Regions from separate parts of the Rhizobium sp. 01N447_2 genome, predicted to be linked through region 1. Evidence: predicted binding sites of a transcription regulator. Region 1 holds the regulator's gene; each other region holds the start of a gene.
The links. Region 1 encodes LexA, which represses DNA repair genes until DNA is damaged. Its sites were predicted from a motif close to TGTTCNNNNTGTGTTCNG; they were not measured.

Region 1 (3,319 bases):
GCCGATCCTGACTTCGGAATTCGTATCAGTGCTCATCGTGTTTCCTCGAAGGCGAAGAGCGCGCCCTGCCCGGGCGCAGGCTTCACCACAATGCGATTGTTCTTGCGCGTGTATGTCACCCCGTTAGCAGCCAAATGCGCTTCTGTCACGGCAAGATCGGCGACGGCAAAGAGGATTGCCCTGCCGCGCAGGCCGCGATCGCCGGATGAGACGGCGATGTCAAAATAGGCTTCCAGCCCTTCCGGCGTCATCAGGCTGATTTTCGCGTTCGACGCTGCGATATTGACGCCAAAACTCGTTTTCTCGACTGCCGCTTGCGCCACGGCAAGGCCGACGAAGGCAGCAAAGGCAGCGGCGGCGGGTGCGCAAAGCGCTATCTCGGTTATGCCGATGACGCCATTGGCATGCGTCTCCAGCGCGCCGCGGTCGGCCGGTAGCGGATTGACGCGCTCGACGGTGAAGAGAAAGAGGTCAGGCGCGCGCAGGTCGCCGGCGAAAGCCAGTTTGAAGCCGGCAATCGTCTGCGCACCGTCCGGCATCGTCATCGGCCGGGTGAACTGCAGCACTTCGCCAGCGCTCGATCCGTCGCCGACGAAGTTCTGATGATCGAGGCTGGCATCCTCACTGCCGAAAGCCAGCCCCGAAAGCCCTTCCTCGCCGCAGCGGAAGYGGAAGGCACGGTTGCGGGCGGTGAAGACATTGCCTTGCCGCGCCGAAGCCTCGCTCTCCTCGGCGCTCGCAATCCCGAGCGGCTCCAGATAGGTCTTGTCGGCAAAAAAGACGCAGGCATTCTCCGTTCCGAAGGGATGGCGCGCATCGGCGGCAACGGTGAAGCCGAGCTTGCCGAGCCTTTCGCGCGCCACATCAATATTGACGACGGGCAGCACGACATGATCCAGCGGATGCGGTTTGCCGGAATGCGTGTTCATCATAATCCTCCTCAAAACGGCAAGAGATGTGCGACAGCGCCACCCTCAATGCAAGACTTGTGTCCCAATCCGGCGAATGAAAATAAAAATCTCGACGAGTTGGCGCGAAGTTTTACGGAAATTTAGCTACTTGCGGAACACATATGGAACATATAGTGTCTGTTCTGGATTTGTTTCAATCACGAGGTCACAACGTCGATGCTCACGCGCAAACAACAGGAGCTTCTCCTTTTCATTCACGAGCGCATGAAAGAATCCGGCGTTCCGCCGTCTTTCGACGAAATGAAGGATGCGCTGGACCTCGCCTCGAAGTCCGGGATTCACAGGCTGATCACGGCGCTCGAGGAACGTGGCTTCATTCGCCGCCTACCGAACCGCGCCCRTGCGCTTGAGGTCATCAAGCTTCCGGAGGCCTATAGCCCTAGTATCCAGCCCCGGCGCGGCTTTTCGCCGAGCGTCATCGAGGGCAGCCTCGGTAAGCCCCAGCCGGTCGCCGCCCCCGCTGCCGCAAAGCCCGTCGCCGACAACGGCAACTCGGTCTCCGTGCCGGTCATGGGCCGAATCGCTGCCGGTGTTCCGATCTCGGCGATCCAGAACAACACCCACGACATAGTCGTTCCGGCCGACATGCTCGGTTCCGGTGAACATTATGCGCTGGAGGTCAAGGGCGATTCGATGATCGACGCCGGCATCTTCGACGGTGACACGGTGATCATCCGCAACGGCAGCACCGCAAGTCCCGGTGACATCGTCGTGGCTCTCGTCGACGACGAGGAAGCAACACTCAAACGCTTCCGCCGCAAGGGCGCCTCGATCGCGCTCGAAGCCGCCAACCCGGCTTACGAGACCCGAATCTTCGGGCCGGACCGCGTCAAGGTGCAAGGCAAACTCGTCGGTCTCATTCGCCGCTATCACTGACACTGGGCGGGCCGGATTCGGCAAAACTGTTGCTGCGCCAGTCATAGGCGCGATGGCGCATCCATGGCCGCGACAGATCATCGAATGCGGCTGTGACGTCCAGGCCGGCATCGGCGAAGCGTAATTCGACGGAACCGGTCCTGCGCAGCGTCTCACCGGTGAAGAGCGTCGCACCTGAGCGGCAGCTGTTGAAGCGCAGGCGCACCGACGTCACGACGATATCGGCCGCATCGCAGGCCGGACCGAGATAGGCGGCATTGTCGATGACAGCAACCACGCGACCATTGCCAAGCCTTGATGTGCACCAGGCCTTCTTGACGCAAGAAAAGCGGTTTGCGTCAGCGCTCGTTGCAGCCGCCCGCATCGCCGACCTTGCTTCGTTCTGCTGATCGCGGGAAAGCCTGACGCGGCGGTCTTCTCCCTCCGGCGGGATAGCAGGCCCCTCCAGCATCTTCGGCGGGTGATGCGTCGGCAGGACCAGCGCTCTCTGCCACTGGTCGAAGATGAAATCCGGCGGTCTTTCGCGGTTGGAAGCCATGGCCGCCGTCTCGACGACCGCGACGAGACCACCATCCTCCGAAATTACCAGATCCGGCGGCCGGGGAACTGGCAGAAGCAACAGGATGAGTGTTGCGACCGCGATGATTGATGTGCCGATATGGCGCAGCCGGGTGCGGAGCAGCGTCAACAGCAGAAAGCCGGCGACGGCGACCGCGAAATACCAGGCGGGCAAGCGGCCGACGTCGATATTGCCCCCCCAGCCGGACACGGTCTTTGCGACCGCGATCACCAGATCGAGGCCGAATCCGACGACCTTCCAGGGCAAAACGTCCAGACCGAAAGGCATGAGCAGCATCGCCAGCAGGCCGGCCGGCATGATGATGAAGGAGATGATCGGCATCGTCGCGAGGTTTGCCGGCAGGCCGTAGGCGGTMAAGCGATGAAAATGCTCGATCGAAAACAGCGCGGTGGAAAACCCACCGATCAGCGAGGTCAGGAAGACGCCGCCGAAGAAGCCCGCAACCGTAACGATGGGCCGAAACACCGGCAGCTTCAGGAAGGCGTTTTCGCGGATGCCCCGGTCCTTCCACAGCTGATAACCCGATACCAACGCCAACGTCGCGGCAAAGGACATCTGGAAGCTCGGACCCAAGACCTCGGACGGTGAAATGGCGATGATGACAAGCGCGGAGAGCGCGACGTTGCGCAGGCTGATCGACGGCCGGTCGAAGAAGACCGCAATCAACATGATGGCCATCATGATGAAGGCGCGTTCGGCGGAGACCGCAAAGCCCGAGATCAGGAAATAGGCCGTGACGGCAAGCAGCGCGCCGGCGGCGGCGATCTTCTTGGTCGGATAGGCCTGGGCGACGCCGGGAAAGAGGCTGAGCAGCATCCGGAAACCGACGAAGAAGATGCCGGCCGACAGCGCCATGTTGAGGCCCGAGATGGCGATGATATGAGCCAGGCCG
Region 2 (3,319 bases), on a different contig from region 1:
AGGACCGTTCTCGGTCTTGCGCAACGGCCTGAAGCTCATCCGGTGCAGGGAGCAGGGGCCGTGCTTCTCGATGCCGGCGCGGTGCTGCGCCGTGCCATAGCCCACATGCGCGGCAAAACCGTAATCCGGAAACACGCTATGTGCTCGCGCCATCATCCGGTCACGCGTCACCTTGGCGACAATCGAAGCGGCGGCGATCGAGACCGAGCGGGCATCGCCCTTGACCACGGCCTGTCCGGGGCAATCGAGGCCGGGCGGCACGTCGAGCCCGTCGGTCAGCACGTAGCTTGCCGGAATGGCGAGGCTGCAGATGGCGCGCCGCATGGCGTCGAGGCTTGCCTTGCGGATATCCGTCTCGTCGATACGCGTCGAACTGGAGGAGGCGATGGAGACGGTCGCAGTCGCCAGAATCTGCACGAACAGTTCCTCGCGCCGTTGCGCCGAAAGCTGCTTGGAATCGTTGAGACCCTCAGGGATGCGCCGGGGATCAAGGATGACGGCAGCAGCCACGACGGGTCCCGCCAGCGGCCCGCGGCCTGCCTCGTCGGCACCCGCGACCGGCCAGTGGCCGGCCTTGCGGGCTTTGAGTTCCAGTCGGAAATCCGGCACGAGCGGAACCGTGTCGAAAAGCAGGGGAGAATCGGGTGGCGTGCGAGGTTTCATGCGGCTGAACCTCGCACGCCAACCCGATTGCCCGCAAGTCCCCGGATCAGGGCGGCGGCCGGGGACGCTCCGGCGGATGGTGGCGGTCAGGGCCATCCGCGGGAATTGCGCTCGGGCGCGAAAACAGGGCGGTTTTCTCGAGAGCCGATGCGCAAGCTAGAAGCAATTCCAGGAAAAGTGCGGCGCGGTTTTCCGTCCGAAATTGCGTAAAAGGTTGGAAGCAATTCCAGGAAAAGTGTGAAGCGGCTTTTCCCAGGCAAAGCGCGAAGCGATTTTGCCTGAATTGCGTAAAAACAAAAGGTTAGAGCAACGACAGCTGCACGCCGCTGCCATCGGGCGGTACGAACAGATCGTCGCGCAGCGGCATGCTGCGTCGTGTCAGGCTGAAACGTCGGGCTGCCATTTCAAAGCGCCGGGCGATCTGCCAGGCATAGGGGCCGGCGCCCTTCATGCGCTTGCCGAATTCGGCATCATAATCCTTGCCACCGCGCATCGAGCGCACCAGCGACATCACATGCCGGTAACGATCGGGGTAATGCTGCAGCAGCCAGTCGCGAAACAGTGGGCTGACCTCGAGCGGCAGCCTGAGGATGACATAGCTCGCCTCGGCAGCACCGGCCGCCTTCGCCGATTCGAGAATACGCTCCAGCTCATGATCGTTCAGTGCCGGGATGAGCGGGGCGGCCAGCACAGCCGTCTGGATGCCTGCTTCGGCAAGCGTGTGGATTGTCTCCAGCCGCCGCGGCGGCGTGGCGGCACGTGGCTCCATCGTCCGGGCAAGCTTGCGATCCAGCGTGGTCACCGAGATGCCGACGCGCAGCAGGTTCTTAGCTGCCATCTCCTGCAGAATGTCGAGATCACGCAGGATCATCGCCGACTTGGTGACGATCGACACCGGATGGTTCGCCTTGTTCAACACCTCGAGAATGCCGCGCATGATGCGCCATTCCTTCTCGATCGGCTGATAGGGATCTGTATTGGTGCCGATCGCGATCACCCGCACCTTGTAGCCGGGTTTGGCGAGTTCCCGCTCCAGGAGTTTTGCCGCATCGGGCTTGGCAAACAGCTTCGTCTCGAAATCGAGCCCTGCAGAAAGCCCCATATAGGCGTGCGTCGGCCGGGCGAAGCAATAGATGCAGCCGTGCTCGCAGCCGCGATAGGGATTGATCGAACGATCGAAGGGAATGTCCGGCGATTCGTTGCGGGTGATTGCCGTGCGCGGTTTCTCGACCTGCACTTCCGTCTTGAACGGCGGCAGTTCTTCCCACGTCTGCCAGCCATCGTCGACGGTCTCCCGCTGCAGCGCCTCGAACCGCCCTGTCGGGTTCAGTCCCGCCCCACGCCCGCGCCGCCGATCGACCTCGACTCTCAGACCGGAGGAAACGATCATCGCATCGGCAATATCTGCCGTATTGGCAGGCGCGAATGCGGCCTGCCCTGCCAGGGACTGCTCTCTCATCGGATTCTCCCGCGGCGGAAAGCCATCGCTCCCGCCCGTTTTGCTGATTAAATTCCTATCCGCAAAATGAGAACAAGGCAAGAACAAAATGAGGAAAACGGTGCTGGCAAAAATTTGTGCGGCGCATTATAAATAGTCAATGTTGACGGTTGTTCTCGAATGTCAGGATCAGGAATCTGAGCTGGCACAGACTTTATCGGTACTGGTGGCAGGCGCAGTGGAGGGGCTGGTGAGCGATGTGGTCGTGCTCGATCACGGCTCGCGCGACGGCACCTCGCGGGTCGCCGACGCCGCCGGCTGCCGCTTCCATTCGCAATGGGATATCAAGGACATCGTCCGCGCCGCCCGCGGCGAATGGTTGCTTTTCGTCGAGCCGGGTGCAAGACCCCAGGCCGGCTGGATCGATGAGGTCGCCGAATATGTGGCGCTGAACAAACTGCCGGCGCGCTTCACCGCATCGCGTGGCTACCGGCGCCCGTTCTTCCAGCGTGTCGGCCGGGCCGTGCCGCCGCTGGAACTCGGCTTTCTCCTGCCGAAGAAGCAGGCACTCGCCATCGCCAAAAGCGGCATGCAGCTGACCGAATTCGTCAAGGGCCAGAAGCCGCGCCGGTTGGCGAGTGAACTCATTCCCTCCTGGGTCGCCCGCGCTGCGCGGTAGGTGTCGCGACCCTCTCCATAGTTCGCGCAAAAGATGGCGCCCAATAGGATTTTGCGCTATAATTCAAACATGGCGCCGTCGAAGCGCCTCGCTTCGCAACGGAATGGCCATGGAATGCCGGTGAACGGCAGAACAGGTCAGCGAAAATCTCCTCTTCTGCCGGGGTCCCGGCGAAAGGAGGTGCGTCATGGTACGCAGTATGGTCTACGGCCTCATCGCCGTCATATTGCCGACATTGGTGATCGCGCATCCGCATTCGGCAGCATCGCAGATGATGCGCAGTTGCGCAGGCCGACCCGAAATCGTCAATTTCCTGGACAAGAACTTCGCCGAAAAGCTCACGGCAGTCGGACTGATCAACCAGAACGCCATTCTCGAGGTCTATGCCGCCGAAAGCGGCACCTGGACACTCATCGTCACGGATGTTCACGGGATAAGCTGCGTCCTGCTGTCGGGTGACAGCTGGGACACGATGCCCATCCTGCCGGGCCTTGCGACATAGAGCAATCGCAAATGGGTTTACTTCGTCGCGCCGCGTT
Region 3 (3,319 bases), on a different contig from region 1:
ACGCCATCGGTCCTCGGCCATGAGTTGGCGGGTGTGGTCACCGCGCTCGGCTACGGCACCACCGGCCTGTCGATCGGTCAGCGGGTGTTCGGCCTGACTGACTGGTATCGCGACGGCACACTGGCTGAGTACGTCGCTGTGGAGGCCCGCAATCTCGCGCCGCTGCCCGGCAGCGTCGACTTCACGGTCGGCGCAAGTCTGCCGATATCTGGCCTGACCGCATGGCAGGGACTGTTTCAGCATGGCCGCCTCCAAGCGGGGCAGAGCGTACTCGCACACGGCGCGGCTGGCGCCGTCGGCTCGATCGTGACGCAGCTTGCGCGGGAAGCCGGCGCCTATGTCATCGGTACCGGACGCGCCCCTGACCGCCAGAACGCGCTCGACTTTGGTGCAAATGAATTCGTCGATCTCGAGAACGACCTCCTGGAAGACATCGGCGGCGTCGATCTGGTGTTTGATGTCATTGGCGGCGATGTTCAGAAGCGGTCCGCGGCGCTGATTAGGGCRGGGGGAACGCTTGTGACAGCCGTCGGACCGACGGATATTCGGCCTTCGGATGGGCTGACGGTCGACTTCGTCGTCGAGGCTGATCGTACCCAGCTATCCGAGATCGTTCAGCGGGTCCGGGACGGAAGACTGCGGACGAACATCGGCAAGGTTTCAAGCCTGGACGATGCGGTCGCCACCTTCAATTCGACGGAGCGGCGCGCTGGAAAGACGGTCATTCGCGTTCTCCCGTGAGGCCGCTGCGAGAATAAGGATATTCGTGGGGCACATAACCCCGCCGTATCTTCCTGACGGATTGGCCGCCATGTGCACTCCCTGGAGGATTTCCTCCAGGGAGTGCACATCGCATACAAGCTCCGCATCCTGTTGCCTCAGGCTTACTCGGCGAACGAAGCGAATGCCGGAACGGAGAGGTAGGCCTCCGGGTCAACTGACAGGATAGGAGACCGTGCAATCTTCAAAAAAACACCTCACGCGGACGGCGGTCTGCGACCGTCTGTTTCCCGACGAACCGTTACTGCTAGATGAGCATGCCTCCCTGCCATCATGCATCCCAGGTTTCCTTCGGAGAAGCTGATGTCCGCGAATCCCGAGAGTTGCGAAGAAATTCACAGGCGTTCGATCGGGGTTGCGCGGATGAGAATTTCCTCCTGACGGAAGCGAGCCTCCAGTTCCCTGCGGTAAGAGGACCACCAGGAGCGGTCGATATCGTCAGTCATCACTTCGGCCACGACGATACGATCGCGCTCGATGTCCCCTCCGTCCTCCCACAGACCCTCGGCGGGAGAGTTGATGTGCAGGGTGACCCCACCAAACTTCTCCGTGAGTTCGTCGCGAACCAGGTCGAGGTTCGTCCGATTCCGACGACTATGCGCCACGGGAAGCAAGATTTCGACGAGATAGGGCATGCCCCGAAAACTGTCAGAGCAACCGGAAGGTTCCGGTTTATGCACGACTACATGCTAGATCAGCTAAGGCCGAGTTCCTGTTTGAGCTCGTCGATCCGTTTGGAGGCTTCGGCTTTCGAGATGTCCTCAGCGTAAGCGTTTGGCTTATGCGCCTGTTCCGAAAGCGTCTTCAGGTAAGATCGCTGGGCGCCGGTTATCGGCTCGTCGCCGCTTACCCACTCATCTGGATCTTTCTGGGTGTTGGAAGTCGTGTCTGTCTTCGGGTTGTTGGTCATGGAGAACTCCTCTCTTGTTCCCTGAACGTTCTGGCTCTCGTCAAGTTCCGGAACCGGAAGGCGAGCCCGATGGGATTTCCGGAGCGCAACCGAGCCCTCCTTGGCGCACTACGCTCGGAAAGGACTTTCCCCCGCCGGATGATGTGATTGAAGCAACAAAAATGGCACAGGCCGTTTATTTGCCAACGACCCGGTGGAAAGTTGTTTCGCGGTTCGATATCGATCTTCCTGTCCCTGGAGATGCGGAAACTTTCCTTCGACCGACCCGGCTTTAACCGCCGGGTCTCTTTCGATCGCGCCGTACGACACGCCACCGAACTGAAGCAGGGCTCGTCGCGAGTTGAGACGATCATGCTACCCGAGGGGCTTCGTCTGGAGCTGGAGGAGCAGATCGACTTCGTTTCCGGAAATCCGTCGCATCGCGCAACCCAGGACAAAGGGTCGCGATTTTTAAAGGGCGGCTTCAACCGACCGTGGAACATTCCGCGTCGTTCTATGAGCTCGAAGACCTGTTCCCGACCTTCGGGGTCTAGGAGTCCCTTATCGGCCAGCCATTTGGTCAGGTCGCTTCACACCATCACGCGGATAGGCCCAAGGCGAATTTCTCTGCTTACCCGAGCTCCTCGGCAAGGCCGATGAGAAGACCCTCGGGTCCGCGGATGTAGCAAAGCTTGTAGGCGTCCTCATATCGGACGACATCGCCGACAAGCTGGGCGCCGTGCGCGCGCAGTCTCTCAACGGTCTCCTCGACGTCATCGACTGTAAACATGGCTCGCAGATAACCAAGCGCATTCACCGGAGCGTTCCGATGATCCGCAACGATTTCAGGTCTGAGGAAGCGTGAAAGCTCCAGCCGGCTGTGCCCGTCCGGCGTGCGCATCATGGCGATCTCCACGTGCTGATCGCCCAGACCAGTAACACGACCGGCCCATTCGCCCTCGATCGTCGCGCGGCCTTCGAGTTCGAGGCCCAGCTCTTGGAAAAAGCCTATCGCCACGCCAAGGTCTTCAACGACAATCCCGATGTTGTCCATCCGCTTGAGCGCCATTCCGCCTCCTCCGATTTTCGGTCCGATCCTTCGAGGACGTGGTTGAACCATCGATCCCGACATCGCTATCGAAATCTTTAAGAAAAATTTCGGATGGCGTCACCCTCATCAGCTTTCGGGCTTTTATTGCTGGTGTTTGCCGAATATCGTCGGCGCTGCGCCAGGTGGCTTGACCGTTTGGCGTCCAAAAATGCATTGATTGACGGGGGGCAGATGTCTATTTCCAATGACCAAGAGCGCGAGGGGCAGGCGAAGTACCCTGTGCTACAGCCAGGGTCTGACATAGACGCTGTGCAGGCGGGACATATTGCTGCAGCGTTTCTTGCGGCGATCGTCGAGTCTTCCGACGACGCCATTGTCAGCAAGACTCTCAACGGCATCATCACAACCTGGAATAAAGGCGCCGAGCGCCTTTTCGGCTATGCGGCGGACGAGGCTGTCGGCAAGCCGATCACGATCGTCATTCCACCCGATCGCCTCGACGAGGAACCGGCCATTCTCGCCCGCATCCAGGCCGGCGAGCGCGTCGATCACTTCGAGACCATACGACGACGCAAGGACGGTAGCCTGATTGATATCTC
Region 4 (3,319 bases), on a different contig from region 1:
GCTTCGAGCGGCGTCAAGCCGAAGCCCTCGTTGCGGGAGGGGGCGACGTAAAGCGTCAGGCGACGATACCAGACCTTGATGTCAGGCACTTCGCCGAGAAAGAGGATACGGTTGCTGAGCCCGGCGGCGGCGACATCCGCCTTGAGTTTGTCTGCGAATGCCACGTGCTCGGCCGTCACGCGACCGGAGACGACTGCCGTCCACTCAGTGTGCTGCGGCAGCAGTTCGATCATCGCCCTGACGAAAAGGTCAGTGCCTTTCTGATGGCGCACACGGCCGAAACAGCCGACGAGATGGCGGCCGGGCAGGCCGGTGGCGGCGATGCCGTCCTCTGCGGTATCAGGCGGATGGAAGAGGGCAAGGTCGACGCCGTGCTGGATGACCGTGTGCGGCACCTCGAGGAACGAGCCGGAACGGTCGCTGGTCGCGATGACGGCGTCCATGCGGCGGATCAGCCATTTCGTATAGGCGGTGTGGCGGCGTTGCGCGGCCGAGGTGAAGAGAAGCTTCAGCGGCATGCGCGTGAGATGGCGAAGCAGGATGCCGACGGCCATCTCGTTGTTGCGGCGCGCGTGCCAGACACGCCGGCGCCGGCTCGCCGGCGGGCGCCAGAGGCCAAGGAGCTGCCGCCACTTAAGTTTCGGCAGGTCCTCCGGCAGGCCGGGGCCGAGTGTCGCGATCTTGATCCCGAGCCGGATCTGGCACGGGATGAGCTGGACGATCGTCGACGTGACGCCGGAGAGCCGGCGCTTGAAATTGGGCGCAATGATCTCGACGTCACGGATATCAGGCAAGGGAGGGGTCTCGCGGCTGGCGGGCGATCAGCCCCAGGAAACCTGGAGGATTTCGTAGGCCTTGGAGCCGCCCGGCGCGTTGACCTCGATGGAATCGCCGACTTCCTTGCCGATCAGCGCACGGGCGATTGGCGAGGAGATGGAGATGCGGCCGGCCTTGACGTCCGCTTCCTGGTCGCCGACGATCTGGTAGGTCTTTTCTTCCTCGGTGTCCTCGTCGATGAGCTTCACCTTGGCGCCGAACTTGATCTTGTCGCCCGACATCTTGGTGAGGTCGATGACCTCGGCGCGCGCCGTCAGGTCTTCCAGCTCGCTGATGCGGCCTTCATTGTGGCTCTGGGCTTCCTTGGCGGCGTGGTATTCGGCGTTTTCGGAAAGGTCGCCATGGGCACGGGCTTCGGCGATCGCCTCGATGATTCGGGGGCGCTCCTCCTGCTGACGCCAGCGCAGCTCTTCCTGCAGCTTGACGAAACCGCCCTGTGTCATCGGTACCTTTTCAACCATTTTTCTGTCCTTCAATCCTCGTATCCGCACAATCAGCGGCGAACACAAAAGAAAACAGGTCCCGAAGGGGAGCTTCGGAACCGTGCCACAATCTTAGTCGGACGCTTATAGCAGATCGCCAAGGCCGATTTCCAGAAAATTCGCATAAAAGAAACGCGGCCCGCCCCGATATCAGGTGGTGCGACTTGAAAATGGGCAGAAATCGGATCGTCCTGATTGACTCCCATTGTAGGAACATATAGTGAACATACTAATGAAGAAGTCGCTCACAGAACGCTTGGCCATCCTTTCCGATGCTGCGAAATATGACGCTTCCTGCGCTTCTAGCGGCACGGTGAAACGTGATTCCCGGGCAGGTGGGGGGCTCGGTTCGACCGAAGGATCCGGCATCTGTCATGCCTATGCCCCGGACGGACGGTGCATTTCGCTTTTGAAAATACTGCTGACCAATTTCTGCATCTACGACTGCGCCTATTGCGTCAATCGCTCGTCGAGCAATGTCGAACGGGCGCGCTTTACGCCCGAGGAGGTCGTCTGGCTGACGCTGGAATTTTACCGCCGCAACTATATCGAAGGCCTGTTCCTTTCCTCCGGCATCATTCGTTCGTCCGATTATACGATGGAAGAAATGGTCCGCATCGTCCGCGAACTGCGTGTGACGCATAATTTTCGCGGCTATATCCATCTGAAGTCGATCCCCGAGGCGTCGCCGCATCTGATCGAAGAAGCGGTGCTTCATGCCGACAGGCTGTCGCTGAATATCGAGTTGCCGACGGATAACGGCATCACCCGCTTCGCGCCGGAAAAGAAGCCTGCCAATATTCGGCGATCGATGGGAGATCTGAGGCTGAAGATCGAGGCCGCCGGCGAACCGACGCTGCGGACGAAGAAGCGTCAGCGTTTTGTGCCGGCCGGCCAGAGCACGCAAATGATCGTCGGCGCCGATGGCGCGAACGATGCGACGATCCTTGCGACCAGCGGTCGGCTTTACAGCAGCTACGGCCTTAAGCGCGTCTATTATTCCGCCTTCAGCCCCATCCCGGATTCGTCGAAAAATCTGCCGCTGATCAAGCCGCCGCTGATGCGCGAACACCGGCTATATCAGGCCGATTGGCTCTACCGATTCTACGGCTTCGGCATTGACGAGATCACCGCGAACCAGGCGGGAGGCATGCTCGATCTTACCCTCGACCCCAAACTTGCCTGGGCGCTCGCCAACCGGGCCGAATTCCCTGTCGACATCAACAAGGCCGAGCGTGAACGGTTGCTGCGTGTGCCCGGCCTCGGCACCAAGACAGTCAAGGCGATCGTCTCGGCCCGCCGTTTTCGCCGCCTTCGGTTGGACGATCTCCAGCGGCTCGGCATTTCGATCAAGAAGGTCCAGTCCTTCATCTCGGCAGAAGGATGGTCGCCGCGCCGATTGATCGAGCGCCCCGACCTTCGCGCCATGTTCGAACCGCAACCTGAACAATTGTCGTTGCTGTGATGCGCCGGGTCGTGCTTGCAGGACGCGGGGAGCTTGCCGAATGGCGTGACGCCGCGCGCGCTTTCGCGGCCGCCGGTATCCTGCCGGAAGAGATCGATTGGCGCGAAAGAGGCGCAGAGGCGGACCTTGCGTTTCAACGCGACGCCATGCCGCCGACYCCTATCATGGCACGCAAGCTGATGACGGTGCCGCCCGCCTTCATCGAGCTCGCGGAAACAGTTCTCTGCCATTCCGACCCGGCGCGCTTTTCCCTGCTTTACCGTCTGCTCTGGCGGCTGCAACTGGACCGGCAACTGCTTGAAGTGGCTTCGGACGAGGACGTCGCCCGTGCCAGGCTGATGGCGAAAAACGTTCGACGCGACGCGCACAAGATGACGGCCTTCGTCCGCTTCAAGGAGGTTGCTGCGGTATCGGCGGACCGTCGAAAATTCCTCGCCTGGTTCGAGCCGGATCATCATATCGTCAGGCGCACAGCCCCCTTCTTCCAACGGCGCTTCACCGACATGGACTGGCTGATCGCCACGCCCAAGGGGTT

Region 2: the regulator LexA is predicted to act here: its motif matches at 2,191-2,208, upstream of AC1ECN_RS13470 (PA0069 family radical SAM protein).
Region 3: the regulator LexA is predicted to act here: its motif matches at 1,706-1,723, upstream of AC1ECN_RS26600 (DUF3072 domain-containing protein).
Region 4: the regulator LexA is predicted to act here: its motif matches at 1,529-1,546, upstream of AC1ECN_RS09140 (putative DNA modification/repair radical SAM protein).

What each region holds. Positions count from the first base shown of each region.
Region 1 is NZ_JBFTQY010000107.1:4,052-7,370, forward strand. Features, by position in the region: gene kdsA (3-deoxy-8-phosphooctulonate synthase) at 1-36, opposite strand, end outside; gene AC1ECN_RS35935 (VOC family protein) at 33-929, opposite strand; gene lexA (transcriptional repressor LexA) at 1,128-1,847, shown strand; gene AC1ECN_RS35945 (ComEC/Rec2 family competence protein) at 1,828-3,319, opposite strand, start outside.
Region 2 is NZ_JBFTQY010000016.1:105,213-108,531, forward strand. Features, by position in the region: gene AC1ECN_RS13465 (ribonuclease HII) at 1-663, opposite strand, end outside; gene AC1ECN_RS13470 (PA0069 family radical SAM protein) at 965-2,122, opposite strand; gene AC1ECN_RS13475 (glycosyltransferase family 2 protein) at 2,262-2,780, shown strand; gene AC1ECN_RS13480 (hypothetical protein) at 2,968-3,282, shown strand; gene moaB (molybdenum cofactor biosynthesis protein B) at 3,300-3,319, opposite strand, start outside.
Region 3 is NZ_JBFTQY010000050.1:6,169-9,487, reverse strand. Features, by position in the region: gene AC1ECN_RS26610 (NADP-dependent oxidoreductase) at 1-741, shown strand, start outside; gene AC1ECN_RS26605 (hypothetical protein) at 1,116-1,415, opposite strand; gene AC1ECN_RS26600 (DUF3072 domain-containing protein) at 1,475-1,690, opposite strand; gene AC1ECN_RS26595 (VOC family protein) at 2,301-2,738, opposite strand; gene AC1ECN_RS26590 (PAS domain S-box protein) at 2,952-3,319, shown strand, end outside.
Region 4 is NZ_JBFTQY010000011.1:103,243-106,561, reverse strand. Features, by position in the region: gene AC1ECN_RS09150 (glycosyltransferase family 4 protein) at 1-794, opposite strand, end outside; gene greA (transcription elongation factor GreA) at 822-1,298, opposite strand; gene AC1ECN_RS09140 (putative DNA modification/repair radical SAM protein) at 1,552-2,784, shown strand; gene AC1ECN_RS09135 (UdgX family uracil-DNA binding protein) at 2,784-3,319, shown strand, end outside.